DNA from 2 places in the Lysobacter sp. H23M47 genome. Region 1 is predicted to be linked to the other one. Evidence: riboswitches for the same ligand, from Rfam matches in the RefSeq annotation. Region 1 holds a riboswitch; the other holds the start of a gene.
What was found. Region 1 has a riboswitch for thiamine pyrophosphate ahead of INQ43_RS01935 (TonB-dependent siderophore receptor). Riboswitches for the same ligand answer to the same signal wherever they lie in the genome.

Region 1 (14,433 bases):
CAGCCAGGCGCACTGGGACGGTTTCGGGGACGCCCAATTCGGGATGGACGACGAACAGGTGAAACTGGTTTGGACCGGCGAGCTCGTGGGCTCGGCAGAGGAAGGCTCCAGTTGCTACCACCTCAGCCCGGCGGGACAGACGGATATCTCGCGCTTTGCGATGATGTTCGAGGACGGTTCGTTCGTGCGCTACTCGGTAGCCGATGCAGACATCGTCGCCCCCGGCGGCGGCAAGCGCGGCATGGACACCGCGCAGATCGACGCCCTGTATCCCGGCAAGGTCACCTCGTCGGCGCACAAATACGTCCCCGACGGCCAGTATCTGCGGGTCGAGGAAGGCGGTGGCCCGCACGTGCTTGTTTTTGAGACCGATGCCGCCGGCACCGTGACCGAATGGCGGGTCGGATCGCCGCCGCAAGTGGACTACGTAGAAGGCTGCAGCTGAGCGAGCAGCCCTGCGGAGCGGACCGCCGCCGCTTCGGGTTACTGATTCGCGCTGCCCAGGCCGCGCGGCTCTTTCCCGGCTGCCGTCCACGCCCGCAACCCGTTAACGGCCAACCCGAGGAACACCAGGTAGAGCACGGCGGTCAGGTCCAGTGACTTGACCACGTACATGCCGACATAGACCACGTCGACCGCGATCCACAGCCACCATGCGGCAGCGTGGCGGCGCGCCTGCCACCATTGCGCAACCAGGCTGAGCGCGGCGAGCATCGCGTCCAGCCACGGCAGCGCGGCGTCGGTAAAGCTGTGCATTGCCGCCCCCAGCGCGATCCCGAAGGCGACGCCGATGCCCAGGTCGCGGATCCGATGTCCTCGCGGCAGCGGGGCGATGACGACGCGCCCGTCGGGCTGGGCCTGGCGGTGCCAGTGCCACCATCCGTACAGCAGGAAGCCGGCGAACCCGATCTGCAGCAGCGCATCCGAATAAAGCCTGGCCTCGGTGAACACCAGCGCATACAGCACGACGGAGACCACGCCGACCGGCCAGGCGAGCATGCGCCGCTGCGCCATCAGCCAGACGCCGAGGATGCTGAAGGCGACCGCGGACCACTCCAGCACGCTGGAGCTCATAACGCGACGGTCACCGCCAGCCGGAGCTGGCGCGGAGCGCCGGGGAACAGGTAGTAATCACCCGAACTGCTGCCGGTATCGCTCCAGTAGAAGCGATTGAAGACGTTGTCCACCGAGAGGTTCCAGCTGACGGCCGGCCCGCCCAGCTGGTGCCGGAAGCGCACACCGGCATCGACGACGCTGTAGCCGGGTGCGCGGGTGCGGCCGTCAGCGGTGGCCACGTTGGACGAGGCATGGCGCCAGCCGCCGGCAAGGGTCAGTCCCGGCGCAAACGGGAGCTGGTAGTCGACGTGCACGCTCGCGCGCGTCCTGGGCACATTGATCAACTGATGGCCGTGGTAGGCCGGAGTGCCGGTATCGCGCGCCCGCGCCTGGAGCATCGCTGCGCTGGCGGACAGGTGCAGGCGATCGGTGATGCGTCCGTCGGCGGTCAGTTCCAGACCGGTATGGACCTGGCGGCCTGCTTCGACAAAGGTGTAACCCGCATCGCTCCCGTCGGGGCTGGCGTACTGGAAGGGCCGTGTGGTGCGGAATACCGCGGCGCCGAGGTTTAGCGCATCCGATGCCGCGAACTTGGCCCCCACCTCGATCTGGCGCGACAGCATCGACGGCAGGAAGGTGCCGTCATTGGAGGTCCAGAACGGTGCCTCCTGACCCAGATCGAGGCCGCTCACGTAGCTGGCATAGGCGTTGATGCTGCTGTTCGCGCTCCAGATCAGCGCCGTCTGCGGCAGGAAGCGCGACAGCGTGTCGTTGCGCTCCGGCGCGCCGCGCTTGCTGTAGCTGCGCTCGTCCAGGCGCACATAGCGTCCCCCCAGCAGCCACTGCCAGTCATCGCCGAAGCTGATTCGGTCCAGCAGGAAGGCCGCCGTCTGCCGGCTGTCCAACCGCGGGACCGACGGGCCGGGCATCAGCGGTGACGGGGCAAACTGCGGTACGTGCGCATCGTGGATGTTGCCGGTGCCGACGTAGGCGTTGACGTTGCGGTGCTTGTCCACGGTGCGATCGAACGCGTCGACCCCGACGGTCAGTTCATGGCCGATGGCGCCGGTCGCGAAACGTCCGCGCAGTTCGGCGCGCACCTCGCGGTTTCGACGGGTGTCGTCGGGGCTGCGGTAGTCGTAGATGTCGTAGTCGCCGTTGGGCGCGAAGGCATTGCCCGGCACGTTGCCGTCGGCACATTGCGCGGCGTAGTAGCAACCGTAGGCAAAGGCGACGCGGTCATCGATCACCGTTCGGCTCTGGCTGGCGGACACGCGTGACTGCCAGTCCGGGCTGAAGTCGTAGGTGTGCAGCGCCGTGATGTTGGTGCTGTCGATCCCGACCGGCTGCTGCCAGGACTGGTAGCCGAGCATGTGTTCGCGATCGACGCGGCCTGGCAGCGCCACCCCGCCCAGCAACTGGTAGCCGGAGGCGGATCGCTGCGCGCTGGTCTGGTAGTTGGCGTCGACCTCCAGCTTGCCGCGCTCGCCTACCAGCCAGTCGGCGGCCAGCGAATAGAAGTTGCGCCGTCCATCGGCGTGCTCGATATAGGAAACGCTGTCATCCCAGGCCGCGTTGAGGCGCACGCCGAAACGCGGCGTCAGCCAGTGGCCGAAATCGACCGCGGCATAGCGCGACCCTTCGGCGTCGGTGCCCAGGGTCAGCGTGCGGACCTCGGCCGGGCGCTTGCCGACGTAGTTGATGATGCCGCCGGGCGCCATGACGCCCGCCGCCAGTCCCGCCGCGCCCTTGAGGATTTCCACCTGCTGGATGTGCTCCAGGGGGACGCGTTGCTCACCAGCGATGGCCAGGCCATTGAAGCGGTAGCCGGTGCCGGTATCCAGCGCAAACCCGCGGATCGCGACGTTCTGGTAGTAGCCGACCGGCGCGTAGCTGTCGCCCAGAGAGGCGTCGTTGCGGGCCAGCTCCGACAGGGTGCGCACCTGCCGGTCCTCGATCAGCGCGCGGTCCAGCACGCGGGTGGACGCCGGGGTGTCCTTCCAGTCGCCGGCCCCGAAACTGCTGAATGGCGCGGGGCTGTCCTGCGTCGCGGGTCTGTCGGCCTGCACCTGGACGGAGGCGAGCTCGGTCGGGGTGCGGTCGAAGGCGTCAGCTGGCGCGTCGTTCGCGTGCAGCGGCAAGACCACGCACAGCGCAGCGGTCAACAGCGGGAGTCGGTGGTAGCGGTTCATTCGATTCGTCATCAGCGGAGGGAGACGAAGCGAAGGCACGCAGGCGCACCGTGCCACGGAGGCGGCGTGCCTGCTGCTCAAAGCTCCCTACGCCGGTGCAAACCGGATCAGGTTCCAAGGGACTCTCTCAGCCTGAAAAACCAGGCACCCCCGCTTCAGGGCGCTATTTCACCACAGATGGTGCGTACCTGTCCGCGACGGTTCATGCGGCCGCGTGCAGCACCGCCAGCAGCGACTGCCCGGCACCCGTCCTGAACCAGTCGGCGTGACCGAGCAGGAAGTCGTGATAGGCCAGGTCCGCGTCTGCGCTGGCGCCGGTGACGCCGTGGAAATACTCGACTTCCGACAGCGCAAAATCCACGTGCACCAAAGGCAGCAGGTCAGCCAGCAGGTGCACCCGTTGCGCCGACAGCGGCAGCACTTGACGGTAGCCATCCAGCAGGGCGAGTGCCGTATCGGCATGCACCGCATGCGCGTCGCGCTCCGGTGCCAGCCAGGCGATGGCGTTGCGCTCGACTGCGGTGGCCAGGTCGAACAGCGCACTGGTGGGCGAGGCAAGTCCGAAGTCGAATACCGTGTCGACGACCATGCCGTCACCCTCCCGGCGCCAGAGCAGGTTGGACGCATGCCAGTCGTTGTGCGCCCAGAGGACTGGCTCGGTTTGCAGGCGTGCAGCGATCCCCGCGTGCCACGGCACCATCGATTGCCGCAGATCGCTCTCCCAGGATTTGTTCGCCAGATAGTCGGCCAGCGCCGGGCGATCGTGCAGTTGCCGCTTGAGCGTTGCGATCGGATCGGCAGCCCGGATCAGGTCGTCGCGCGCTACCAGCAGATGGGTACTGCGCTGGGGCGCGCAGTAGCCGGTTGATCCACCATGCAGGGTTGCAAGCATCCGGCCGGCCTCCCACGCTTGGGCGAGGTCGGTCAGTGGAGCCCACGAGGGTGCGTCGCGATACAGGTCCAGCCCCGCGCACACCGCGTGCACCTCATAGGTCCAGTCGCCATGCTCCAGCGCGGTGCTGCCGCCATGGTCGCGCATGACGTGAACCACCGGCACGCCCGCGGCTGCCAGGTGCGCGATGAAGCGATGCTCCTCCGTCAGGCTGGCAGCGGTGCGTACGCTGCGGTGCTGGCGCTTGACGAAAACCCGTCCCGCCCGGCTTTCGACAATGGCGGCCGCCGACATCGGGCGCGGGCTGTGCCACAGCAGGCGGGAGTCGCCATCGATCTGGGGAAATCGACCGCGCAACCAGGCGATCTCGCTGTCGCTGATCGCAGGCCAGTCGGCCGCCACGGCATCGTTGCGCAGGCCCTGGACGAGGTGGTCGCTGGCGTTCATTGAGAGCTGACGGGCGCGAGCAGCGATGCTCAGTGGTTCTCGTCGGGCGCGCCATCCGGACGCGGCGGCACGTGGGTGTCCTCGGCACTGCCCGGCAGTCGCGGGCGTTCATCCAGACGCAGTGACAGGCCCGCCTTGGCCAGCAGGTGCGCACTGATCGGCGCGGTGAGCAGCAGGAAGGCGGTGATCAGCAACTCGCGCGGTTGCGGGTCGGTGCCGCTGAAGGCGTGATAGCCGACCGAGGCCACCAGCATGCAGCCCACCCCGAGCGTGCTGGCCTTGGTCGGTCCGTGCAGGCGTTTGAAGAACTCCGACAGCCGGATCAGGCTGAACGCGCCGATCAGGGTGAAGAAGCTGCCCGTCGCCAGCAGGGCGATCAGCAGCACTTCGAAAATGATGTCGATCGTGGTGCTCATTCCACGATGTCCCGGCGCAGCACGTACTTGCACAGGACCACGGTGCTGACAAAGCCCAGCATCGCGATGATCAGCGCGGCCTCGAAATAGACCGGGGTCTGCAGGTGCATGCCGAACAGCACCAGCTGCGCGATGGCGGTCACGCTGAGCGTGTCCAGGGCGAGGATGCGGTCGGGCACGGTCGGCCCGCGGAGCAGGCGCCACAGCGCCATCAGCATCGCCACGCCGACGACGGCCATGGACCCGAGCACGGCGGCATCCAGCACGCTGGTGCCCATGATGTGGATGTGGCTCATGGGAAAATCTCCATCAGCGGGACCTCGTAACGACGCTTGATCCCCGCGATCACCTCGTCCGCATCCTTGAGGTTCAGCACGTGGATGAGCAGGTACTTGCGGTCCTCCGACAGCGCCGCCGACACGGTTCCCGGGGTCAGGGTGATGAAACTGGTCAGGGCGGCGATGCCGTGGATGTTGGCGATGTCCAGCGGCAGCCAGATGAAGCCCGGGGTGATGTTGGACTCGCGCCCCAGCACCAGCCGCGCGACCTCGACGTTGCTCACGATCACGTCCCAGATCAGCACGCCGATCATCTTCGGCACCAGCCGCACGTTGCCGATGCGGGCGAACTCGCGGTCCAGCCGCGCCGCAAACAGCGGGATCACCACGCCCAGCACGATCGCGAACAGCCATTGCACCAGGCTCAGGTCGGCGACCATGATTATCCAGAACACGATGACGGTGACGGTCAGCGGCAGCGAGGGCAGCACGCGGCGGAAATTCATGGCGCCCTCCGCTGCGGCGGGGTGGCCTGCAGCTTGCCGACGTAGTCGCCCGGGACCATCAGCTGGGCACCGGCATCCTGCGCATAGGCGATCATCGGCGCGGCGTAGAGGCTCATCGCAATACCGTAGCCGAGCAGCAGGATGATCGCGGCGGTCTCCAGCGGCCGCGACGCATGCCGCGACGGTCCGTGCACGGTCGCGCTGGCCGGATCGGTGACGTGCCCGGCGGCCAGTTCCTTGGCTGGAGTGCGCCAGAACACCCGGCTGCCGGCGCGGGTCAGGCCGACAATCACCATCAGGCTGCTGACCAGGATCGCGGTCCAGACCCAGCCCACGTCCGCGTCGGGGACGGCCTGCAACAGCGCCAGCTTGCCGATGAAGCCCGACAGCGGCGGGATGCCGGCCACCGACATCGCCGCGACCAGGAACAGTCCGGCGACCAGGCCGCGCGCGGGCAGCGGCGCCAGCAGTTCGGTGAAGTCGCCGGCGTCGCCACGGGCGCGGCGGACGAAGTCGGCGATCATGAACAACGCCGCCGCCACGAAGGTGCTGTGGGCAAGATAGTAGAGTCCGGCGCCGATGGTGTCGGGCTGGCGCAGGCCGAAGGCGATCAGCAGGGTCGCGGCCGACACCAGCACCAGGTAGGCCGCCAGCATCCGCAGTCGCGATGCGGCCAGCACTCCCAGCGCGGCCATGGCCAGCGTCGCAACGGCTGCCGGCAGCAGCCAGTCCCAGCCGTAGCCGGCCAGCTCGCCGGCCGGCTCGCCCAGCAGCAGTGAACCCACCCGCAGCACCGCGTAGATTCCGACCTTGGTCATCACCACGAACAGGGCCGCGACCGCGGCGGGCGCCCGGGTGTAGGTTTCCGGCAGCCACAGGTACAGCGGCAGCACGGCGGCCTTGCCGCAGAACACCGCCAGCAGGATGCCGACCGCGGCCTTCGCCAGGGACTGGTCGTGCGCCGGCAGGGCGGCGATGCGCACCGCCAGCTCGGCCATGTTGAGTGTGCCCAGCAGGCCGTACAGCAGACCCAGCCCGATCAGGAACAGGGTCGATGCGGCGACATTGAAGGCGACGTAGTGCATGCCGGCGGCCATCCGCACGCCGCGCCCGCCGCTGAGCATCAGCCCGTAGGACGCGATCAGCAGGACCTCGAAGAACACGAAGAGGTTGAACACGTCGCCGGTCAAAAACGCACCGTTCAGGCCGACCAGCTGGAACTGGAACAGCGCATGGAAATGCGGCGCGCGCCGGTCCCAGCCCGAGCACGCGTGCAGCAGGCAGGCGACGGCCAGCAGCGCGGTCACCAGCACCATCAGCGCTGACAGCCGGTCCACCATCAGCACGATGCCCAGCCGCGCGGGCCAGTCGCCGAGCAGGTAGATGAGGATCTCGCCGTCTGCGGCACGCATCACCAGGGCAAGCGACGCGGCGAGGGTGGCCAGCATCGCCACCCAAGCCACCGAGCGCTGCACCGTGGTGCCGATGCGCCGGTGCTCGACGAACAGCGAGGCCGCCGCACCCAGCAGCGGCAGCAGGATCGGAAGGACTGCCAGGTGGTTCACGTGCGGTCCTTCTTCGCCAACGGTGGCGTCGGCACACGTTCTTCGCGGCCGTCGACGTGGTCGGTGTCGTTGTCGGCGCGGCTGCGCATCGCCAGCACGATGGTCACCGCGGTCATCGCGAACGCGATCACGATGGCCGTCAGCACCAGGGCCTGCGGCAGCGGGTCGGTGTAGTTGGCCAGCGTCGCCGGCACGCCCTCGCGCAGCACCGGCGGCTTGCCGACCACCGGCCGGCCTCCGGAGAAGATCAGCAGGTTGGTTGCGTAGGTGAGCAGGGTCAGGCCGAGGATCAGGTCGAAACTGCGCGAGCGCAGCATCAGGTACACCGCCGCGGCGACCAGGACGCCGATGGCGCTGGCAATGGCGATTTCCATCACGCGACCTCCCCGGTCACAGCTGAACGGGCGGACGGGTCAATCGTGCCGCGACGGGCGACCATCTTCTTGGACGGCTTTATGGTGCCCATCATCGAGAGCATCAGCATCGTGCCGCCGAACACGACCAGATAGACGCCGACGTCGAACGCCGCCGCGCTCGCCAGGCCGATCGTGCCCAGCAACGGGAGCACCAGGTCGTGGTGGCCACTGGTCAGGAACGGCATCCCGAACAGCATCGACGCCGCGCCACTGACCACCGCGACCGTGAGGCCGGCGCCGATGAGGCGGATGTAGTCGAAACCAAAGCGCGACTCCACCGATTTCGCGCCCTGGATCACGTACTGGACCAGCAGCGGGACGGCCAGCGTCAGGCCGGCGATGAAGCCGCCGCCGGGCGCGTTGTGGCCGCGCAGGAACAGGAAGATCGAGACCACCAGGGTCAGCGGGAAAATGATCTGCGCCAGGTCGGCCGGCACCGGCAGCGGGATCGGCGGTCCGGGCATCTTCTTCTCCGGGGCGGTGCGCGCGCGGCGCAGCATGGCGTGCACCACCAGGGCGGCGATCGCGTAGACGGTGATCTCGCCGAAGGTGTCGAAGCCGCGGAAGTCCACCAGGATCACGTTGACCACATTGGCTCCGAACGCTTCCGGCAACGAGCGTGCAAGCAGTTCACTGGCAACCGTGTCCGCCGGTCGGGTCATCATCGTCCAGGCCAGGGCCGCGACGCCGCCACCGGCGGTGATCGCGATCGCCGCATCGCGCATTCGCCGCCAGTGCGATCGACCCTTCGGCGAATCCTTGGGCAGATAGTTCAGGCCCAGCAGCATCAGCGCCAGGGTGACGATTTCGACCAGCAACTGGGTCAAGGCCAGGTCCGGAGCCGACAGGGCGACGAAGGTCATGCTGATCGACAGTCCGACGCCACCCATCGCGATCAATGCCAGCAGCCGCGTCCGGTGCAGCGCGACCGCGCCCAGTGTGGAACCCACCATCACGATCCACAGCACCCAGGCCATCAGCGGCATGGATTGCGAGACACGCGCGACCGCCGGCGATGGCTCGCCCCAACCGGCCACGAACGGCGCCGCGCCCACCGCGATCGCCACCAGCACCAGCGCCAGCATGCTGCGCTGCACGCTGTCGTTGGCCACCACGTGGGTCAGGCGCCGGGCAAGGCGGAACAGCGCTTCGACGTTGATCCGGAACAACCGCCGGCCGAGCGAGCGCTTGACGTTGGCATGCAGGTCGAGCAGCCGGCGCAGGCCGAAATACAGGATCACGCCGCCGACCACGCCGCCCAGGCTCATCGCCAGTGGCAGGTTGAAACCGTGCCACACCGCCAGGCTGTACTCGGGCACATTGGCGCCCAAAACGCCGTAGGCCGCCGCAGCCAGCATCGGCGCAACCGTCCACTGCGGCACGATGCCCACCGCGATGCAGGTGATGGCGAGAATCGCGACCGGCACCTGCATGAAGCGCGGCGGCTCACTGATCGGCAGCGACACCCCGCGCGGGCCCTCGCCGAAAAACGTCTCGTGGACGAAGCGCAGGCTGTAGGCCACGCCAAACACGGCGAACAGGAACGCGGACACGCCGATGCCAATCCGCGCCAGGTCATGGCCCTTGATCTCCAGCGCCTGGGCGAAAAACATCTCCTTGGACAGGAAGCCGTTGAGCAGCGGGATGCCGGCCATGGCCAGCGAGGCGATGATCGCCAGCGCGCTGGTCCACGGCAGGTAGCGGCGCAGGTTGCCCAGCAGGCGCATGTCGCGGGTGCCGGTCTCGTGGTCGATGATGCCGGCGGCCATGAACAGCGAGGCCTTGAAGGTCGCGTGGTTGAGGATGTGGAACAGGCCGGCGACCACCGCGAACGGCGTCGACAGCCCGAACAGCAGGGTGATCAGGCCCAGGTGGGAGATCGTCGAGTAGGCCAGCAGGCCCTTCAGATCGTGCTGGAAGATCGCGTTCCAGGCGCCCAGCAGGAGGGTGATCGCGCCGATTCCGCTGACCACGTAAAAGAACAGGTCGGTGCCGGCCAGCACCGGGTGCAGCCGGACCAGCAGGAACACGCCCGCCTTCACCATCGTCGCCGAATGCAGGTAGGCCGACACCGGCGTCGGCGCGGCCATCGCGTGCGGCAGCCAGAACTGGAACGGGAACTGCGCGCTCTTAGTGAACACGCCCAGCAGGACCAGTCCCAGCATCCACGGATACAGCGCGTGGGCCCGAATCAGATCGCCTGCGGCCAGCACCACGTCCAGCTCGTAGCTGCCGACCATGTGGCCGATCATGATCACGCCGGCCAGCAGCGCCAGGCCGCCGCCGGCGGTGATCGTCAGCGCCATCCGGGCGCCCTCGCGCGCGTCCTGGCGTTGCGACCAGAAGCCGATCAGCAGGAACGAGCTGATCGAGGTCAGTTCCCAGAACACCGCCAGCAGCAGCAGGTTGCCGGCCAGGACCATGCCCAGCATCGATCCCATGAACAGCAGCAGGAAGGCGAAGAAGCGCTGGGCCTTTTCCTGCCGGCCCAGGTAATAGTGCGAATACATCACCACCAGGCCGCCGATGCCCAGCACCATCGAGGCGAACATCCACGCCAGCCCGTCCAGGCGCAAGGAGAACGCCAGCCCCAGCTGGGGAATCCACGGCACGCTCCAGCGGATGACGTCCCCGGAGACCAACTGCGGTGCGAGGACCAGCATCGCCGCCATGCCGGCCAGTGGAGCGATCCCCGCCATCCAGGCCAGCAAGCGGCGATTTCCTTCAGCGGGAATCATCACCAGAGCGGCGAAAACGAACGGCAGGGCTAGCACTAATGGCAGCAATGGAAGTCCTGTGGCATCGGGGGATGTCGCGCCAGCCGCGCTGCAAGCTTTCGGCGGGGGTGCCCGATTCTAACCGAGGCGTCGCGGCCATATCCTTGCCGATTCGCGGCGAACCCCGCCCGTCGGCGGCGGAATCGCGCCGTCGCCTCGCTATGCTGTGCGGTCATTTGACCCGGACGACACCCATGCGCGACGCCCTGGTATTCGGCGGCAGCGGCCAGATCGGCAGTGCACTGCTCGCGCGCCTCGCGCCGGCCGAGTGGGGGGTTACCGCGGTGTCGCGCCAGGTCCATGCTGCAAATCCGGGCGAGGCGCAGAACGGCGTGCGCTGGCTCACCGGCGAGCTGGACGCACCGCCCGCCCTGCCAGCGCGGGTCGACGCGATCTTCAGCTGCGGTCCGCTGGACGGGTTCGCGCGCTGGTACGCGGCTGCCGGGGTTGATGCGGCGCGGGTGGTGGCGTTCGGCTCGACCAGCGTGGAGACCAAGGAGCGCTCCGACGACCCGTTCGAGCGCGACCTGTCGGCACGGCTGGCCACCGCGGAGCGCGTCCTTTTCGCCCGCGCAAAGGAGCGGGGCGCCGCATTGACCATCCTGCGCCCGACACTCGTCTACGGCGTGGGCCGCGACGCCAACCTGACCCGGATTGCGGCGCTGGCGCGGCGCTGGGGGTGGTTTCCGCTGCCAGGCGGCGCGACCGGGTTACGCCAGCCGGTGCACGTGGCTGATCTGGCCGAAGCCGCGTTGGCATGCCTCGACCGCCCGGCCAGCCACGGGCGCGCCTACGCGGTGCCGGGCGGGGAGTCACTGAGCTATCGCGAGATGGTGGCGCGCGTGCTGGCCTGCCTGCAGCCGCCAGCACGCCTGCTGGAACTGCCACGTCCGCTGTTTGCCATGGCGCTGCACGCCGCCCGCATCAGCGGCCGGGCCAGCGGGCTCGGCGATGCCGCGATCGCACGCATGCAGGACGATCTTGTTTTCGATCCCGGTCCCGCGCAGCGCGACTTCGACTACTGTCCGCGACCGTTCGAGCCGGTCGATGCGATGTTCCGCCGTCCCTAGATATCGCGCGCCAGCGGCATCGTGCGCGCCTTGCGCAGCGCCCGCAGCGCCACGCCCAGCACACCGCCGAGCACCATCGCGCCGCCGATGAACAGCCGCGGCCCCGGGCGGTCACCCCAGAACGCGATGCCCAGCCCGACCGCGATCACCGGCGTCAGCAGCAGCCACGGCGTGACCTGGGCGACCGGGTAGCGCTGCATCAACACGTAGTACAGGCCGTGGCCCAGCAGCGAGGACACCAGCGCGGCGTAGACCACGCAGGCCCAGGCCACCCAGCTCGCCGACGGCAGCGTCGCAAAGCCGCCCGGCTCGATCGCCGCGCTGATCGCCAGCAGCGGGAAGATCGCGATGATCGACGTCCAGCCCTGCATGCTGAAGGTGTCCAGCCCTTTCAGGCCCTTCATCAACACCGTGCCGATGGCCAGGAACAGCGCGGCCGCGAGCATCAGCAGCACTGCCATCCAGTTGCCCAGCACCGAGGGATCCAGTCCCAGCACCAGCACGCCGGCGAAGCTCACCGCGATCGCCAGGCCTGTACGCCAGGCGAAGCGCTCGCCCAGCACGACCCACGCCAGGATCGCGGTCATCGGGATGTAGCTTTGCACCACGATCGCCGGCGAGGACAGGTCGCCGGACATCTTCAGGGCGACAAAGCTCAGGCCGAAGTGGGCCACGCCGATGCACAGGCACACACTGATCAGCCGCGGCCACTGCCCCGGCGGCGGCCGTTTGGTCCAGAACACCAGGGCGGCACCGAGCGCGGCAAAGCGCAGCGCGGTGAACAGGAAGGGCGGAATCTCCTGCAGCGCGATCGCCGAGGTGAGGAAGTTGCCGGCCCATGCGAAACAGATCAGCAGGACCAGGGAAATATCACGCGGGGACATGCGGGCTCAACGAATTGCGCCCGCGGTGCGGGCAGGGGAGTGGTGCTGCGGGGAAACCTACTGCGGAAAAACGTGCGCGATCGTGCCGGAAGCGACTGTGCCGGCAGGGCTCAGTAGCACAGGCCCATCCTGCGGTAGAGCTTGGACAGCACCCAGGCCGGTCCGATCAGCAGGTAGGTCAGGTCGGTGAGGAAGCTGGGCTTGCGACCCTCGATTTTGTGACCGACGAACTGGCCGATCCAGGCGACCACGAACACCGCGATCGCGCTCCACAGCAGCGCGCGCATGCCGTGGGTCTCAAAGATGTAGCCCGACAGCAAGGCCATCAGCAGGAACATCCCCAGCATCCCCAGTCCCAGCCGGCGCGACTGGCGGTAATAGAACAAGGTGGCGGCAACGATCGCCAGGCCGGCCCAGAATCCGGGCCGGAACCAGGTGCCCGGGGCCGGAATGCACCACAGCAGCGCCACCACGCTCCAGGCAATCGCCGGCACGCAGACCACGTGGATCCACTGGTTGGTGCTGTTGCGATGGTCGTCCGAGTAGCTGGCAAACCAGCGGTCGATCCTGCGCGTGCCTGCGCCCATGTCACCTGCTCCCTGCGATGGTTCCGCGCCGGCCATCAGTCGACGCTGATGCCGGCCAGCTTCTGCAGCGCATCCGCGTAGCGCGCGCGGGTGCGTTCGATCACCCCGGCCGGCAACACCGGTCCGGGCGGCATCTTGTTCCACTCCAGCGTTTCCAGGTAGTCGCGCACGATCTGCTTGTCGTAGCTCGGCGGGCTGCTGCCGACCTGGTACTCGTCCGCCGGCCAGTAACGCGAGGAGTCCGGCGTCAGCATCTCGTCCATCACATACAGATGGCCGTCGACGTCGGTGCCGAACTCGAATTTGGTGTCCGCCAGCAGGATGCCGCGCTCGGCGGCAAAGTCGGCGGCGAAGCGGTACAGGCGCAGGGTCGCATCGCGCACCGCCTCGGCCAGCTCGGCGCCGCACAGGCGCACGGCGGTATCGAAGTCGATGTTCTCGTCGTGCTCGCCGGCGTCGGCCTTGGTGGAGGGAGTAAAGATCGGCTTGGCCAGTTTTTCCGCCTGGCGCAGGCCGTCGGGCAGCTCGATGCCGCTGATGCGGCCGGTGCGCTGGTAGTCCTTCCAGCCGCTGCCGATCACGTAACCGCGGGCGATGCACTCGATCGGCACCGGCTTCAGGCGTTTGGCGACCACCGAGCGGTCGGCGTACAGCGACGGGTCCACCCCGGCCGGCAGCACCGAGGCGACGTCGATGCCGGTCAGGTGGTTGCGGGCGATGTGCTCGGTCTTCTCGAACCAGAAATTGCTGATCTGGCAGAGCATCTCGCCCTTGCCCGGGATCGGGTCGGGCAGCACCACGTCGAACGCGCTCAGGCGGTCAGTGGCGACGATCAGCAGGTAGTCGCCCGCCGGGGTGTCGGCGGGCAGCAGCGTGGACGGCAGGTCGAACACATCGCGGACCTTGCCGCGGTGGCGCAATGGCAGGCCCGGCAGGTGGGATTCGGATAGCGAACGTCGCAGCATGGTCGTGGACAAATGGAGCCCCTCGGTGTCACGCACAGCATTGCAGAAACCTGCCGCGGAGCGCCGCTGGATTCGCGCGCCGGCGCGACAGGGCCGGCCAGTGTACGCCGGGTCGGGGCGGCGTGCAGGTACACTGGCGATCGATCCACGACCGTCCCCGGAGCGCGATGAAACGCTGGTATGGAAAACTGCTGGGCCTGTTTGCCGGAGCCGCCTTGCTGCGGTTCAACCCCCTGCTGGGCGGCTTGGTCGGCCTGCTGATCGGCCACGCGTTCGACACCGACTGGTTCCAGCTGCGCCGCGACAATCCCTATGCCGTGCTGGGCCTGACGCCGGAGGCCACCCAGGCCGAGGTCGAACAGGCCTATCGCCGCTTGATCTC
Region 2 (14,433 bases), 270 kb from region 1:
CGATCCGCCGGGTGGCCTCGACTTCCGCCTCCGAGCTGGCCGGGAAGCCGACCTCGATCACGTCCACGCCGAGGTCGGCCAGCGCGTGGGCGAACCGCAGCTTCTGCGGCGCGGTCATGCTGCACCCCGGCGACTGCTCGCCATCGCGCAGGCTCGTGTCGAAGATGCGTACGTGCCCGGCAGACGAGTGTTCGGCGGGTGCATGCCCGGCAGGAGCGTGTTCGTCGTGTGCGGCGTCGGGAATGGCTACGTCGGGTTCGTGCGTGCTCATGCTGGAATGACCTCGGGAGTGGGCGCCGGCGTGGGTTGCTCCACGGGGCGGGACGGCGCGGAGGCCGTGCTGGCAGGAGAAAGGGGGCGGACCGCGGAGGTATGGGTGGGCGGCGCGATGTCGCGGCTGCGGCGACGCGGCCGGCGCGGCGCGCGCGGGCGGACGTCGGCGAGCAGTTGCGCCAGCACGCTGGCGTCGATGTTGCCGCCGGAGACGACCGCGCATTTGCGGCGTCCGGCGACCCGTCGACCGGCGGCGAGGGCGAGCGCGCCGGCACCTTCGGCGATGACGTGTTCTTCCAGCGCCAAGCGCACCAGCGTCTCGCGCAGCTCGGCCTCGCGCACGATGACAACGTCGTCCAGCAGCTCGGCCAGCAGCTCGCGGGTCAGCAGGCCGGGCTCCTTGACCCGGACCCCGTCGGCCAGGGTGGTGGCACTCTCGCGCAGCTCGAAGTCGCCGCGCAGCGCACGCGCCATCGAGTCGACGCCTTCGACCTGGGCGCCGACGATGCGCACGCCCTGGGATTTCAGCGCCAGTGCAACACCCGACGCCAGACCGCCGCCACCGATCGGTACCAGCACGACGTCGGGAGCCAGCGCGGCCATTTCCAGGCCGACCGTGCCCTGGCCGGCGATGACATCGGGGTCGTCGAAGGCCGACAGCAAGCGGTAGTCGTTCTGCTCCGCCAGCTCCGCGGCGAACGCCTTGGCTTCGTCGTAGGTATCGCCGTGCAGCCGGACGGTCGCGCTCCAGTGGGCGACACCGGCGACCTTGGTCTGCGGGGCGTTGCCCGGCATCACCGCAATGACCGGCACCCGCAGCCGGTAGCCGGCCCAGGCCAGCCCCTGCGCGTGGTTACCGGCCGAAGCGGCGATCACCGGCCGCTGGTCGCCACGCTCACGCATCGCGAGCAACGCGTTCATTGCCCCGCGCACTTTGTAGGACCCGGTCCGCTGCAGGTTTTCCAGCTTCAACCAGCAGCCGAAACGCTCGGCATAGTGCAACGGCGTCGCCGCCAGGTAGGGCCGCAAGCGCGCCTGCGCGGCCAGCACGGCGGAAGCATTCACACCTGCCAGGGCCATCGCCTCAGTCACGGGGCAGGCCTACATCCGTCAGCCAGACGCGATGGATGCTGTCCGCGCCACTGACCACGTCGCGGTAAAGCTGGGCGATTTCCCGGCCGCGTTTGTCCGATGCGAAGCGGTGCTCGTTGAGGATGTTGATCGGCGTAATTTCCGCCGCGGTGCCGCAGACGAAGACCTCGTCGGCCTGCAGCAACTCCTCCAGCGGGACCGGCCGCGACTCCGCGCCGGTCAGCGCGATCACCGTGTCGCGGGTGATGCCTGGCAGCGCATCGGCGTGGTCGACGGCGGTCAGCTTGTCGCCGTTGAGCATGAACACGTTGGCGCCTGTGCACTCCACCACCATGCCCGCCTCGTCGACGAACAGGGCCTCGTCGAAGCCGCGGGTCTTGGCCTCGTGCTTGGCCAGGATGGAGTTGACGTAGGCCCCGCACAGCTTCAGCGGCGGCAGCGAGGTTGCCGGATTGCGGCGCCACGAGGACACGCCCAGCTTCACCGCGCTGCCCGACAGATGCACCACGGTGCCGAAGGTGGCGACCATCAGGTGCTTGCTCAGCGGCGCGACGTCCAGGCCGATCGAACCGGTGCCGCACCACGCCAGTGGCCGGATGTAGGCCGCGCTCTGGCGGTTCGCGCGCAGCACCTGCAAGGTCGCCTCCGTCGCCTGCCGGATGTCGAAGTCGATGCCCAGCAGCTCGCAACCCTTGCGCATCCGCTCCATGTGGTCGGGCAGGCGGAACACCGCCGACGAGCCATCGACGGTCTGGTAACTGCGGATGCCCTCGAACACGCCGCTGCCGTAGTGCAGGGCGTGCGTGGTCAGCGGTGCCAGCGGCGCGTCGGCGGGTGCCAGCTCGCCGTCGAACCACAGTTTCAGCACAGGGCTTCCCGCGGCGTCTTTCAGCGACATGGCGAGACCTCCACGGCGAGGCAGTCGTGCAGCTTGTGCAGCTGGGCCTGCAGACCGTCGCCGCAGCGCTGGCCTTCCACGTTCATGCGCAGGTGCCAGTGCTCGCCATCGGGCTGGAGTCCGCCATCGACGCCGACGGTCTGGAAGCCGCGGCGCTCGGCGGTGCCGATCACCCGGGCCAGTGCGCCCTCGGCGCGGCGCAGGATGAGGTCAATCTGGTAGCGCATGTGCGTTCTCCGGATGGGCTGATTGGGGTGGGGTTGCGTGCACGTGGACCACGCCGGCGTGGGCGGGCGAGGCGTGGCTGGCGACTGCTGCGGCGGCGTTCGCGCCCGGGATCGAACGCGGCGCCGTTGATTCGTGGAGCATCTGCGCGTTGTTGTGGTTGGGTGGCACCAGCGGCCAGACGTTGGCGTGGGCGTCGATGGAGACGTGCAGCAGGGCCGGTCCGGGTGCTGCGATCAAGCGCTGCAATGCCGACTCGCAGTCGTCCGCGCGGTCCAGCGCGAACGCCTGGATCCCGAACGCCTCGGCAACCGCCACGAAGTCCGGGTTGTCCGACAGGTCGGTCTCCGAGTAGCGGTGCTCGAAGAACAGCTCCTGCCACTGCCGGACCATGCCCAGGCGCTGGTTGTCCAACAGCACGATCTTCACTGGCAGCCGGTAGCGCACGACGGTCGCCAGTTCCTGCACGTTCATCAGGAACGACCCGTCCCCGCTGACACAGAACACCTGCGCCTGCGGATCGGCCATCTGCGCGCCGATCGCGGCGGGCAGGCCGAAGCCCATCGCACCCAGTCCGCCGCTGGTCAGGTGCTTGCGTGGATCGTTGAAGCCCCAGTGCTGGGCGACCCACATCTGGTGCTGCCCAACATCGCAGCTGACGACCGCTGCCGGCGCCAACTCCGACAACCGCCGCAGCAGCGCCGGCGCGTAGACGGTGGCGGTCGGGGCGTCGTAGCGTGCGGCGTACTGGCGTTTGCGCGACTGGCAGGTGGTCCGCCAGGTCGAACATTCCGGCATGGCCGTGGCCAGCTGGTTGAGGCTGTGCTGCAGCTCGCCATGCAGCACCGCATCGCAATGGCGCAGCTTGTTGAACTCCGCCGGGTCCACGTCCAGGTGGATGACCTTGGCGATCGGCGCGAACTGGTCCAGCCGCCCCGTTGCTCGGTCATCGAAACGGGCGCCGACCACCACCAGCAGATCGGCTTCCTGCACCGCCATGTTGGCCGCGCGGGTGCCGTGCATACCCAGCATCCCCAGGTTCAGCGGATGCGCGTCGGGCAGGGCACCCAGCCCGCGCAGGGTCAAGACCGTGGGCACCTGGATGGATTCCACGAAGGTGCGGAACTCGGCCACCGCATCCCCCAGGGCGATGCCGCCACCGCCATAGACGACCGGTCGGCGCGCCTTGGACAGCAGCTCCAGGGCCGTCACCAGGTCGACGTTGGTTGCCGGCGGGTTGGGGTCCACCGGAGCGGGTACGTGGGCCGGCAAATGCGCCGCCGTCGCCAGCTGCACATCCTTGGGCAGGTCGATCAGCACCGGTCCCGGCCGGCCGCTGCGGGCCAGCCGGAACGCTTCGCGCACCACCTCGGGCAGCTGGTCGACGCTGCGCGGGATAAAGCTGTGCTTCACCACCGGCAGGGTCATGCCGAACACGTCCACTTCCTGGAAGGCGTCGGTACCCATCAGCGTGGTGGCCACCTGGCCGGTGATCACCACCATCGGCACCGAATCCAGCATCGCGTCGGCGATGCCGGTCACCAGGTTGGTCGCGCCCGGGCCTGAGGTGGCGATGCACACGCCAACCCGGCCGCTGGCGCGGGCATAGCCGTTGGCGGCGAACGCCGCTCCCTGCTCGTGGCGTACCAGCACGTGCTTCAGCGGGCAGCCGTACAACGCGTCGTAGAACGGCATGATCGCGCCACCCGGATAGCCGAACAGCGTGTCCACCTTTTCCGCGGACAGTGCCTCCACCAGCCAGCGCGCGCCGTTCATGCCGAGGCCGGCTCGGCGCGTTCGTCCACCGCCTTGGGAGCGTTAGCGGACGCCGCCGCATCCGCCTTCGGTGCATCGCACAGCCACGGCATCGCCGCGCGCAGCTTGCGCCCGGTCACCTCGATCGGGTGGTCCAGGTCGGCCTGCTTCAGGGCCTGGTAGTTGGCGTTGCCGGACTTGTACTCGGCGATCCACTGCCGCGCAAAGGTGCCGTCCTGGATTTCCGTCAGCACCTTGCGCATCTGCGCGCGGGTGTTGTCGTCGACCACGTAGGAGCCGCGGGTCAGCGCGCCGTACTGCGCGGTCTCGCTGATGAACTCGTGCATGCGGGTGACGCCACCCTCGTAGAACAGGTCGACGATCAGCTTCAGCTCGTGCAGACACTCGTAATAGGCAACTTCGGGCTGGTAGCCCGCTTCCACCAGGGTCTCGAAGCCGGTCTGGACCAGCTTGGTCGCGCCGCCGCAGAGCACGGCCTGCTCGCCGAACAGGTCGGTCTCGGTCTCTTCCTTGAAGGTGGTCCTGATCGCGTTCTGGCGCGCGCCGCCGATGCCGGCGCAGTACGCCAGCGCGAGCTTTTCCGCACTGCCGCTGCGGTCCTGATGGACGGCGTAGACGGCAGGCACGCCGCGGCCGATCTCGAACTCGCGCCGCACGAGCGCGCCCGGGCCCTTGGGTGCCACCAGCACCACGTCCAGATCCGCACGCGGCGTGATCTGGCCGTAGTGCACGTTGAAGCCGTGCGCGAACAGCAGGCACGCGCCCTGGGTGATGTTGGGCTCGATGACCTTCGTATAGAGCTCCGCCTGGACCATGTCGGGCGTCAGCACCGCGACCACTTCGGCGCCCGCGACCGCGTCGGCAGGCGTGCTCACGCGGAAGCCATCGGCCATGGCCTTGATCGAGGTCGGGCCACCCGGGCGCAGCCCTACGGTGACGGCAAAGCCGGAGTCGCGCAGGTTGAGCGCGTGCGCGCGGCCCTGGCTGCCATAACCGATGACGGCGACTCGGGGACGATGGGGGGTGGGGTCGGTGTTGCTCATGGGAGGGATTCCTGTGGAGTGGGTTGGAGAGGAAAAGAGAGGTGGAGGGGAGAGGGGGTTGATCGGATTCGCGCCGGGACTCAGGTCGTCGCCAGTTCGGCTTCGGGCTTCGCGGCCGTATCGGCGCCAACGAGGGTTGCCGGAATGCCGCGGCCGCTCAGTGGGCCGGGTGCGGTGACCGCGCCCAGCGAGGCCGAGCTGACCAGCTGCGCGTACTTCGCGAGCACGCCGGTGGTGACGCGCGGGGCGATGCGCGCGGGGGTCCGCGAGGCGAGGTCCGCATCGACGTCGATGCGTCGGGTGGTGACGTCGATGCTGATCCGGTCGCCGTCGCGGATCCTGGCGATGGGGCCGCCATGCGCCGCCTCGGGCGACACGTGACCGACCATGAAGCCGCGCGTCGCGCCACTGAATCGGCCGTCGGTGATCAGGGCCACGTCATCGCTCAAGCCCTGGCCCACCAGCGCGGCGGTGACCGCCAGCATCTCGCGCATGCCCGGGCCGCCGGCGGGGCCTTCGAAGCGGATCACGACCACGTCGCCGGCGTTGACCCTGCGCGCCTGGACCGCGGCGAAGCAGCTCTCCTCGGAGTTGAACACCCGCGCCGGGCCTTCGAAATGGTTCTGGCCGTGGCCGGCTAGCTTGACGATGCAGCCTTCGGGGGCGAGGTCGCCGTACAGGATCGAGAATCCTCCAGTCGGCTTGATCGGATCGGTCACCGGCCGCACCGCGTCCTGCTCGGCGGCCGCCGGCAACGCGTCCAGCTCCTCGAACAGACTACGGCCGGTGACGGTGGGCATGTCCTCGATCAGGCCGGCAGCGCGCAGCTCATCGGCCACCAGGGCGACACCGCCGAAGGTGAACAGCTCCGCGGCGGTATAGCGTCCACCGGGTTTCAGGTCGGCGATGACCGGGACCGCCGATGCCTGCTGGAACTCCTCCAGGTCGAAGGCCACGCCGGCCTCGTGGGCGATCGCCAGTAGATGCATCGCGCAGTTGGTCGAACCGGCCGTAGCCGAGACCGCGCGGGCGGCGTTGCGCAGCGAGACCGGGGTCAGCAACTGCCGTGGCAGCGGACCGCCCCGGCCCAACTGCTCCATCACCATTCGCCCGCAGGCGTGCGCCGCGGCAGGCTTGTCGCCATGCGTGGCGGGGATGTCGTTGAGCTGCAGCGGCGACAGGCCCAGGAAAGTCAGCACCATCGCCATCGTGTTGGCGGTGAACTGGCCGCCGCAGGCGCCAGCGCCGGGGCAGGCGTGGCGCTCGACATCCGCCAGCTCGGCGTCGTTGATGTGGCCGGCCGCGTGCGCGCCGACCGCTTCGAACACGTCCTGCACCGTCAGCGACTTTTCGCCGGTCGGGCACTGGCCCGGCATGATCGTGCCGCCGTAGAGGATCACCGTCGGGATATCCAGCCGCGCCGCCGCCATCGCGGCTGCGGGCAGGGTCTTGTCGCAGCCCACCAGCAGCACCATCGCGTCCAGGCAATGGCCCATCACCGCCAGTTCGATCGAGTCGGCGATGGTCTCGCGGGAGGCCAGCGAGGCCCGCATGCCGTCGCTGCCCATCGCGATGCCGTCGGTGACGGCGATGGTGTTGAACTCGACCGGCGTACCGCCGCCTTCTCGGACGCCGTCGGCGGCGTGCCGCGCCAGGTCGCGCAGGTTGATGTTGCACGGCGATACGTCCGTCCACGTGTGCACCACGGCGACCAGCGGCTTGGCGATCGCCGCATCGTCCATGCCGGTGGCGCGCAGCATCGCGCGGGCCGGGGCATGGGCGGGACCTGACTTGATGGCGTTGCTTCTCACGTTGACTTTCCTTTCGCTGCCGGCGGGTCCGGCTGGGTGGGTGGACGGAATCGGGAGTCCTGAAACGAAAAACCCCGCGCCTTTTTGGGGCGCGGGGTCCGGTTCCTGTTACTGGGTCTGTGTGGTCTACACGTACCCGAACCCCGCGCCTGTAAGGACGGTAATAAGGAGGGTTACGAGAATGAGGAGACCGGTGGTCAGCGCGGCGCTGCCGCGGCCGACCGCAGGCGCGGGCGCCGTGGTCGGGGCCGTCATGATCTTGCTGCGATGGATGCTGCGCTGCGTCATGGATCGACCTAAACACGCAGCGAACGCAGATGTCAACTGTTTTATCCGCGCGGTCTCCCTGACGCCCGACACGCAAGGAAAACCGCGTCTCCGGCGCCTTTGTCCGGACAGCTTCCAGGGGTCGGATTGCGCCATATCGAGCGCGACTGTGGTCGCTGGCGGCTGTCCATGGTCCAATGCGGCCACAAGCGGGGGTACCGCGCGCCAGTTCCAATGCGCGGTTGAGAAACACCCTTCGAACCTGACGCGGTTGATACCGCCGTAGGGAGCTTTGCCGGACGCCTGGCGTCCGTGCGCCTCCGCTTTGTGTGCCTGCGAACCCTTCGCATCAGTCCGCCTCGTGCGGTCTGCCACATTCAGCGGAAGAATCCCAATGACTGCACTGTCCCCCAATCCCTCCGGCGTGCCGGTGTCCCAGACGACCGACCATCTGCCTTCCAGCGCGCTGGTCCAACAGGCCGACCAACTTTCCGCCGACGTGGTCCGGCCCATGCCCGGCTCTCGGAAGGTGCACGTCCCGGGCTCCCGCCCCGACCTTCGCGTGGCGATGCGCGAGGTCGTGTTGGAACGCACGCCGACCGTTTTCGGTGGTGAGGACAATGCGCCGCTGGCGATCTACGACACCTCTGGCCCCTACACCGATCCCGACGCGCGCATCGACCTGTCGGCCGGCCTCGCGCCGCTGCGCGCGCCCTGGGTTGCCGAGCGCGGCGATAGCGAAGTGCTGGCCGGGCTCAGCTCCAGCTTCGGCCGCGTGCGTGCAGACGATGCCCGCCTGGACGCGGTCCGCTTCGGCAACCGTCCGCTGCCACGCCGCGCGGTTGCGGGCGTCAACGTCACCCAGATGCACTATGCGCGCCGCGGCATGGTCACCCCGGAGATGGAATACATCGCCATCCGCGAAAACCAGCGGATGGACGCGATCACCGAGGCGCACCTGCTTTACCAGCACCCCGGGCACAGCTTCGGCGCCAACATCCAGAAACGGATCACCCCGGAGTTCGTGCGCGACGAGGTCGCCCGCGGCCGCGCGATCATCCCGTGCAACATCAACCACCCCGAGAGTGAGCCGATGATCATCGGCCGCAACTTCCTGACCAAGGTCAACGCCAACATCGGCAATTCCGCGGTGTCCTCCGGCATTGCCGAGGAGGTGGAGAAGCTGGTCTGGGCGATCCGCTGGGGCGCCGACAACGTCATGGACCTGTCCACCGGCAAGCACATCCACGAGACCCGCGAGTGGATCATCCGCAACTCGCCGGTGCCGATCGGCACTGTGCCGATCTACCAGGCGCTGGAGAAGGTCGACGGCCGCGCCGAGGACCTCACCTGGGAGATTTTCCGCGACACGCTCATCGAGCAGGCCGAGCAGGGCGTGGACTACTTCACCATCCACGCCGGCGTCCTGCTGCGCTACGTGACCCTTACCGCGAAACGCGTCACTGGCATCGTCTCCCGTGTCGGCTCGATCATGGCCAAGTGGTGTCTGGCCCACCACAAGGAGAGCTTTCTCTACGAGCACTTCGAGGACATCTGCGACATCATGAAGTCCTATGACGTGGCCTTCAGCCTCGGCGATGGTCTGCGCCCCGGTTCGATCGCCGACGCCAACGACGCCGCCCAGTTCGCCGAGCTCGAGACCCTTGGCGAGCTGACCCGGATCGCCTGGAAACACGACGTGCAGACCATGGTCGAGGGGCCCGGACACGTGCCGATGCACCTGATCAAGGAAAACATGGACAAGCAGTTGGAGTCGTGCGGCGAGGCGCCGTTCTATACGCTGGGCCCGCTGACCACCGACATCGCGCCCGGCTACGACCACATCACGTCGGCCATCGGGGCGGCCATGATCGGCTGGTACGGCTGCGCGATGCTCTGCTACGTCACGCCAAAGGAGCACTTGGGCCTGCCGAACAAGGAGGACGTGCGCGAGGGCCTGATGGCCTACAAGATCGCCGCCCACGCCGCCGACCTGGCCAAGGGGCATCCCGGCGCGCAGGCGCGGGACAACGCGCTGTCCAAGGCGCGCTTCGAGTTTCGCTGGCAGGACCAGTTCAATCTCGGTCTGGATCCGGATCGGGCGACGGAGTACCACGACGAGACCCTGCCCAAGGATGCCCACAAGTCCGCGCACTTCTGTTCCATGTGCGGGCCAAGCTTCTGCTCGATGAAGATCACCCAGGACGTGCGCAACGAATTCGGCGGCAAGGCTTCCGTCCCCGACAACGATGACAACGCGCATAGGGACAGCCAGGAGATTGCCGAAGGCATGGCGGAGAAGGCAGCCGAGTTCCGTGCCGCCGGCGGGGAGATCTACTCCAAGGTGTAACCGGGGCGCCGGGCAATCGCGCAGGGCGGTTGTCCGGCATGCGCACATCGCGTAAACGGCGGCGCGCGCCGGGTGTTACCGTTTGCCGGATGAAGCCCCCCGATTTGCCGACCCTGCCGGTAGTGGACTTTGGGCATATGGTGAATTGGCTTCGCACCCGGATAATCGTGCGTATTCATGTTGCCGCCTGACGCGTCCCCCTCGCCTGAAAGACTGCGCATTGGTCAATGCACGGTCGACGTCCTGTCGCGCGAAATCCACGCGCCGGGCGCGCGGCGCCCGTTCCGCGTGACGCCCAAGGCAATGGCGGTGCTGCTGGTGCTGGTGGACAGCGCGGACCGGGTGGTCAGCCGCGAGACGCTTCTGGAGCAGGTCTGGCCGGACACCCTGCCCAGCGATGACGTGCTGACCCAGGCGGTGACCCAGTTGCGCAAGGCCTTCCAGGAAGTGCGCAGCGACCCGCGTTACATCGAGACCATCGCCAAGGGCGGCTATCGGCTGCTCGCCAGCGTTGAGAACCCTGGCCAGCAGACTTCCCCCGTTGAAACGGGCGACAAGGCTGGTGCGGAGCCGGTGGTCGACCCGTCTGTCGCGCCGAACCCGGTGGCGGTGGAGCCGGTCGTGGTCGCAGATGACCCATCGGACGTACCGGCCCCGCAGCCGCCGACACCGACTGTTTCGGACCCCGCGAAGGCACCGCCAAGCACTGGACCCGACGCGATGCGTGCCGCAAACAGGACGCAGCCACGCTCGGCATGGCGCGGCTGGCCGCTCCTGGCAGCGGCATTTCTGATACTCGCATTGGCCCTTATCGCTGTGTGGTGGCTGACCGGCCGGCAGACATCACCAACGGTCGATCGGAATTCGGCAAATGCGCAACCGCAGATCACCGGTCGGATCGAGCCGTTCCTGATCACCTCCGCGCCCGGATTCGAACTGGCGCCCACGCTCAGTCCCGGCGGCGGGCTGGTGGCCTACATGGCCATCCCGCCGGGCCAGCGCAACATCGCGATAATGATGCAGACCACCGCCCCGGTCGCCCCGCGCCAGTTGACCTTCCCCGAAGGCATGGCCGAGGACTCCTCCCCCCAGTGGTCGCCCGAAGGCCGTGACATCGCGTTCCTGCGGATTACGCCGGGCGAGGACTGTCGTTTCATGGTGGTACGCGCGACGGGGCGCGGTGAGCGCACCGTGGGTACCTGTGATCCCGACCGACAGCCTGATTTCAGCTGGACGCCCGAAGGCGATGGTTTCATCCTGGACCACGGCAGCGGCCCCGGATTGCAGGTGCTTGATCTGGCCAGCGGCGAACTCCGCGCCATCGAGTACGACGCCGACCCCGACCGCCTTGACTCGTCCCCGCGCTACTCCCCGGATGGCCGGTGGATCGTATTCCTGCGCAATGCACCACTGGCTGACTTCTGGCGCATTCCCGCCGCCGGGGGCAACGCCGAACGCCTGACCCGGATGGGCGGTGAGATCCTCGGTTGGGAGTGGCTCCCAGACAACAGCGGGTTCGTGTATGCGCGGCGGAGCGAAGGCGTCAGTCATCTTTTCCACTTCGATATCGCCAGCGGCAATCACGTCGACCTCGGCGTCGAGGATGCCGAGCAGCCCGCTGTCGCCCGTAACGTGGCGTCCATCGCCTACGTTCTGCGCCACGCCCGATTCGGCATCTATCGCTTCAGCGGCACCGGCGAGCAGATAGGCGGTCGCCTTTTCGCCTCGTCAGGGCGTGACCGCGTACCGTCGATCGCCCCTGACGGTCGCCAGCTGGTGTTTGCCTCCGACCGCGCCGGTCCCTTTGGCTTGTGGTGGGGCGATGTCGAGGACCCCGCATCGCTCCGGATGCTGGAAGGCATACAGCCCGACTCACGTCAGCCGGCTGCGTGGTCCAGCGACAGCAAGCGCGTCGTGCTGGTCGGCAGCCAGCGCGGGGCGCCGCCGGGCTCGGGAGACCCCGGGGTGTTCGAGGTGTTTACCGACAGCGGCCGCATCACCCGCCTGCCGGTGCCGGTCCGCGAACCCGTCCAGGTGGCGTTCGCCCCGGGCCCTGGCGGGCCGGATCAGCGCCTCCTGGTCCTGGCCGACCGCGGCGACGGCCGGCTGCGCCTCAGCCTGTTCGCTGACCCGGAACGTCCGGATGCACCGCTGGCCAGCGTGGACGACGTGACCCGGATACAGGTGGATGCACCGCGCGACCGCGTCATTTTCTCGCGCCTGGGCGATTCCGGCCTGTGGCAGGCGGATCCCGATCTTCGACCTGAAAGCATCCGGCCAGTGCAGTTGCAGGAAGGACTGGCACGCTGGCAACACGCCTGGGCGGCCGCCGGCGACGGTGGCACCTATCTGGTCAGGCGTACCCCCGGCTGCCAGTCGCTGTTGATTCACGACCGTGGGGGTGACGGACGGGAGGTCTGCCTGGACGCCGATCGTCGTGCCGCCACCCGCGCCTTCACATTCAACCCGCGCAGCGGCCAGTTGTTCATCACCCTGGCCGAGGTCGACGGCGGCGATATCGGCTTCGCCACGCTGGACGGGGCCGAATAGAAGGACGTTCGCCGTTCAGCAAGCCATTGAAATTCAATGGTAAATTGCTTTCGGAGTTTTGTCGTCAGCTGATTCGGCACAATTTCGTGCAAGTTTTTGCAAACCCACGGAACTCTTCGGGCCGATCAGGCAAACATGCCGGCCTTGTTAGGCACGTTGTCCAGGAGTTCAAGATGGAAAGTCTGGTGTGGGCTGACCGCGGTCAGCAGTTGCAGGTAGAGCCGTCCGATAACGAAGCACAGGTCCGTTGTATGGGCGCGTCGCGTCTGGGCAGCCTGCAACTGCCGCCAACCATCTATTCCATCTGGGTCCAGGTGCGCGGTAGCTCCTGGGTCGAAGCGCGGGAGGGCAAGTTCCGCCTTCGCCGCGGCGACTGGATCGCCTTCGAGCGCGACTCCCGCCCCAGCATCCAGTCCGACCGCCATGGCGTGTGCATCGGACTCGGACTTGGGGCGGAGATGCTGCAGGCCGCCAGCGAAATGGCCGAGCCGGGTCTCTATCCGGGCCGCGGCCACCTGCAGCTGCATGAGGCGCGCATGTTCCTCGATCTGTGGCGCTCCGCCGTCCGTCGTCTGGAGGCCGCACCGACGCTGAACACCGCAGCCACGATCGGAGCCATGCGCCCGTTGCTCCTGAAGCTGGCGTCGATGCAGAGCGAGATGAGCGCCAACATCCCCATGTGTCCGGGTCGGTCACGCCGACGCAAGCGCCAGGTGTTTGGACGCCTTCAGCGCGCGCACATGTACCTCTATGGCAACCGTGATCGGGTCGTGCGCATCAGTGAACTGGCGGAGCTGACCAGCTTCTCCAGCTGGTATTTCTCCAAGACCTTCCATGGCCTGTACGGCGAAAGCCCGCAGTCGGCATCGGCACGGATGCGCCTGGAGCAGGCCGCCGAAATGCTGCGCGACAGCCAGATGATGGTGGGGGAGGTCGCCGCCGCGTCGGGCTTTGACAACTGCTGCAGCTTCGCCCGGGCGTTCCGGGCGCGTTACCAGACCTCGGCGACCAGCTACCGCAAAGCAGCCACCCTCACCGGGAGGGCAGGATCGGCAAAGTCATAGACCGTCCAGGGCAAAGCAGCGAAGGGGTTTGGGTCGTAGCGTGTTCGGGGCGTTTAACACGCCCATAACGTTATTGGAGATAGACCCCGATGAATTACCGCAATCTGCGCCCCGCGCTGCGTCTCGGCATGCTGCCGGCCGCTGTCGCAGTGGCACTTGTGCCGGCCATTGCCGGCGCACAGGAAGCCCCGGCTTCCCAGGCCACCACCCTTGACCGCATTGAAGTCACCGGCTCGCGTATCCGCCAGGTCGACGTCGAGACCGCACAGCCGGTCCTGATGATTTCGCGTGCAGACATCGAGAACCAGGGCTTCAGCTCGGTCGCCGACATCCTGCAGAACATCTCTGCTGCCGGTTCTCCTGCGTTCAGCCGCGCCTCGCCGCTGACCGCCAACCAGGAAGCCGGTGGTTCGTACATCGACCTGCGCAATCTGGGCGCCCAGCGCACCCTGGTACTGATCAATGGCAAGCGCCTGGGCATCAGCACCAGCGGCTACCAGGACGTCTCCACCATTCCGTCCGCCGTTGTCGAGCGCATTGAGGTCCTGAAGGACGGCGCGTCCTCGATTTATGGCTCCGACGCGATTGCCGGCGTGATCAACATCATCACCCGCAGCAACTTCGACGGCGCGGAAGTCAATGCTTATTACGGCCAGTACGGCCAGGGCGACGGCACGGTCCAGAACTACGACTTCGTTACCGGATTCTCCGGCGATCGCGGCTCGGTCACCATCGGTGCCGAGTACCATCAGGAAGACGAAGTCTGGGCCAAGGATCGCTGGTTCTCCGAGGACACGCGTCCGGGCTATCCGAGCGCAAGCCTGACTACTGTTGGCCAATGGGGTAACTGGTACGACGAAGCCACTGAACAGTGGATGGCGCCTGATCGTGGCAGCAATGCCATCGGCGCCGGTAACTTCCATCCGCAGACCTCGGCCGACACCAGTCGCGCCTCGGACCAGATGCATCTGCGTACCCCGCAGGAGCGTCGCTCGCTGTTCGCCAGCGCCAACTGGGAAATCACCGACAACATCCGTTTCACCAGCGACCTGGCCTACAACCAGCGCGATTCGTTCCGCCAGAT

Region 2: it holds a riboswitch for thiamine pyrophosphate, as region 1 does, so the genes downstream of both, thiC (phosphomethylpyrimidine synthase ThiC) here and INQ43_RS01935 (TonB-dependent siderophore receptor) in region 1, are expected to answer to the same signal.

The regions. Positions count from the first base shown of each region.
Region 1 covers NZ_CP063658.1:440,522-454,954, forward strand. Annotated here, with positions in the region: gene INQ43_RS01925 (lectin) at 1-445, shown strand, start outside; gene pnuC (nicotinamide riboside transporter PnuC) at 484-1,074, opposite strand; gene INQ43_RS01935 (TonB-dependent siderophore receptor) at 1,071-3,248, opposite strand; TPP riboswitch at 3,316-3,410, opposite strand; gene INQ43_RS01940 (phosphotransferase) at 3,451-4,587, opposite strand; gene INQ43_RS01945 (Na+/H+ antiporter subunit G) at 4,617-4,991, opposite strand; gene INQ43_RS01950 (K+/H+ antiporter subunit F) at 5,000-5,281, opposite strand; gene INQ43_RS01955 (Na+/H+ antiporter subunit E) at 5,296-5,787, opposite strand; gene INQ43_RS01960 (monovalent cation/H+ antiporter subunit D) at 5,784-7,352, opposite strand; gene INQ43_RS01965 (Na+/H+ antiporter subunit C) at 7,349-7,726, opposite strand; gene INQ43_RS01970 (monovalent cation/H+ antiporter subunit A) at 7,726-10,506, opposite strand; gene INQ43_RS01975 (NAD-dependent epimerase/dehydratase family protein) at 10,740-11,615, shown strand; gene INQ43_RS01980 (DMT family transporter) at 11,612-12,499, opposite strand; gene INQ43_RS01985 (Mpo1-like protein) at 12,610-13,086, opposite strand; gene INQ43_RS01990 (phosphoribosylaminoimidazolesuccinocarboxamide synthase) at 13,122-14,063, opposite strand; gene INQ43_RS01995 (DnaJ domain-containing protein) at 14,219-14,433, shown strand, end outside.
Region 2 covers NZ_CP063658.1:713,137-727,569, forward strand. Annotated here, with positions in the region: partial or broken gene INQ43_RS12980 (2-isopropylmalate synthase) at 1-166, opposite strand, end outside; partial or broken gene INQ43_RS03190 (threonine dehydratase) at 397-1,353, opposite strand; gene INQ43_RS03195 (aminotransferase class IV) at 1,358-2,263, opposite strand; gene INQ43_RS03200 (ACT domain-containing protein) at 2,254-2,490, opposite strand; partial or broken gene ilvG (acetolactate synthase 2 catalytic subunit) at 2,627-4,264, opposite strand; gene ilvC (ketol-acid reductoisomerase) at 4,261-5,307, opposite strand; gene INQ43_RS03215 (dihydroxy-acid dehydratase) at 5,388-7,118, opposite strand; TPP riboswitch at 7,587-7,691, shown strand; gene thiC (phosphomethylpyrimidine synthase ThiC) at 7,780-9,735, shown strand; gene INQ43_RS03225 (winged helix-turn-helix domain-containing protein) at 9,913-12,285, shown strand; gene INQ43_RS03230 (helix-turn-helix domain-containing protein) at 12,459-13,349, shown strand; gene INQ43_RS03235 (TonB-dependent receptor) at 13,439-14,433, shown strand, end outside.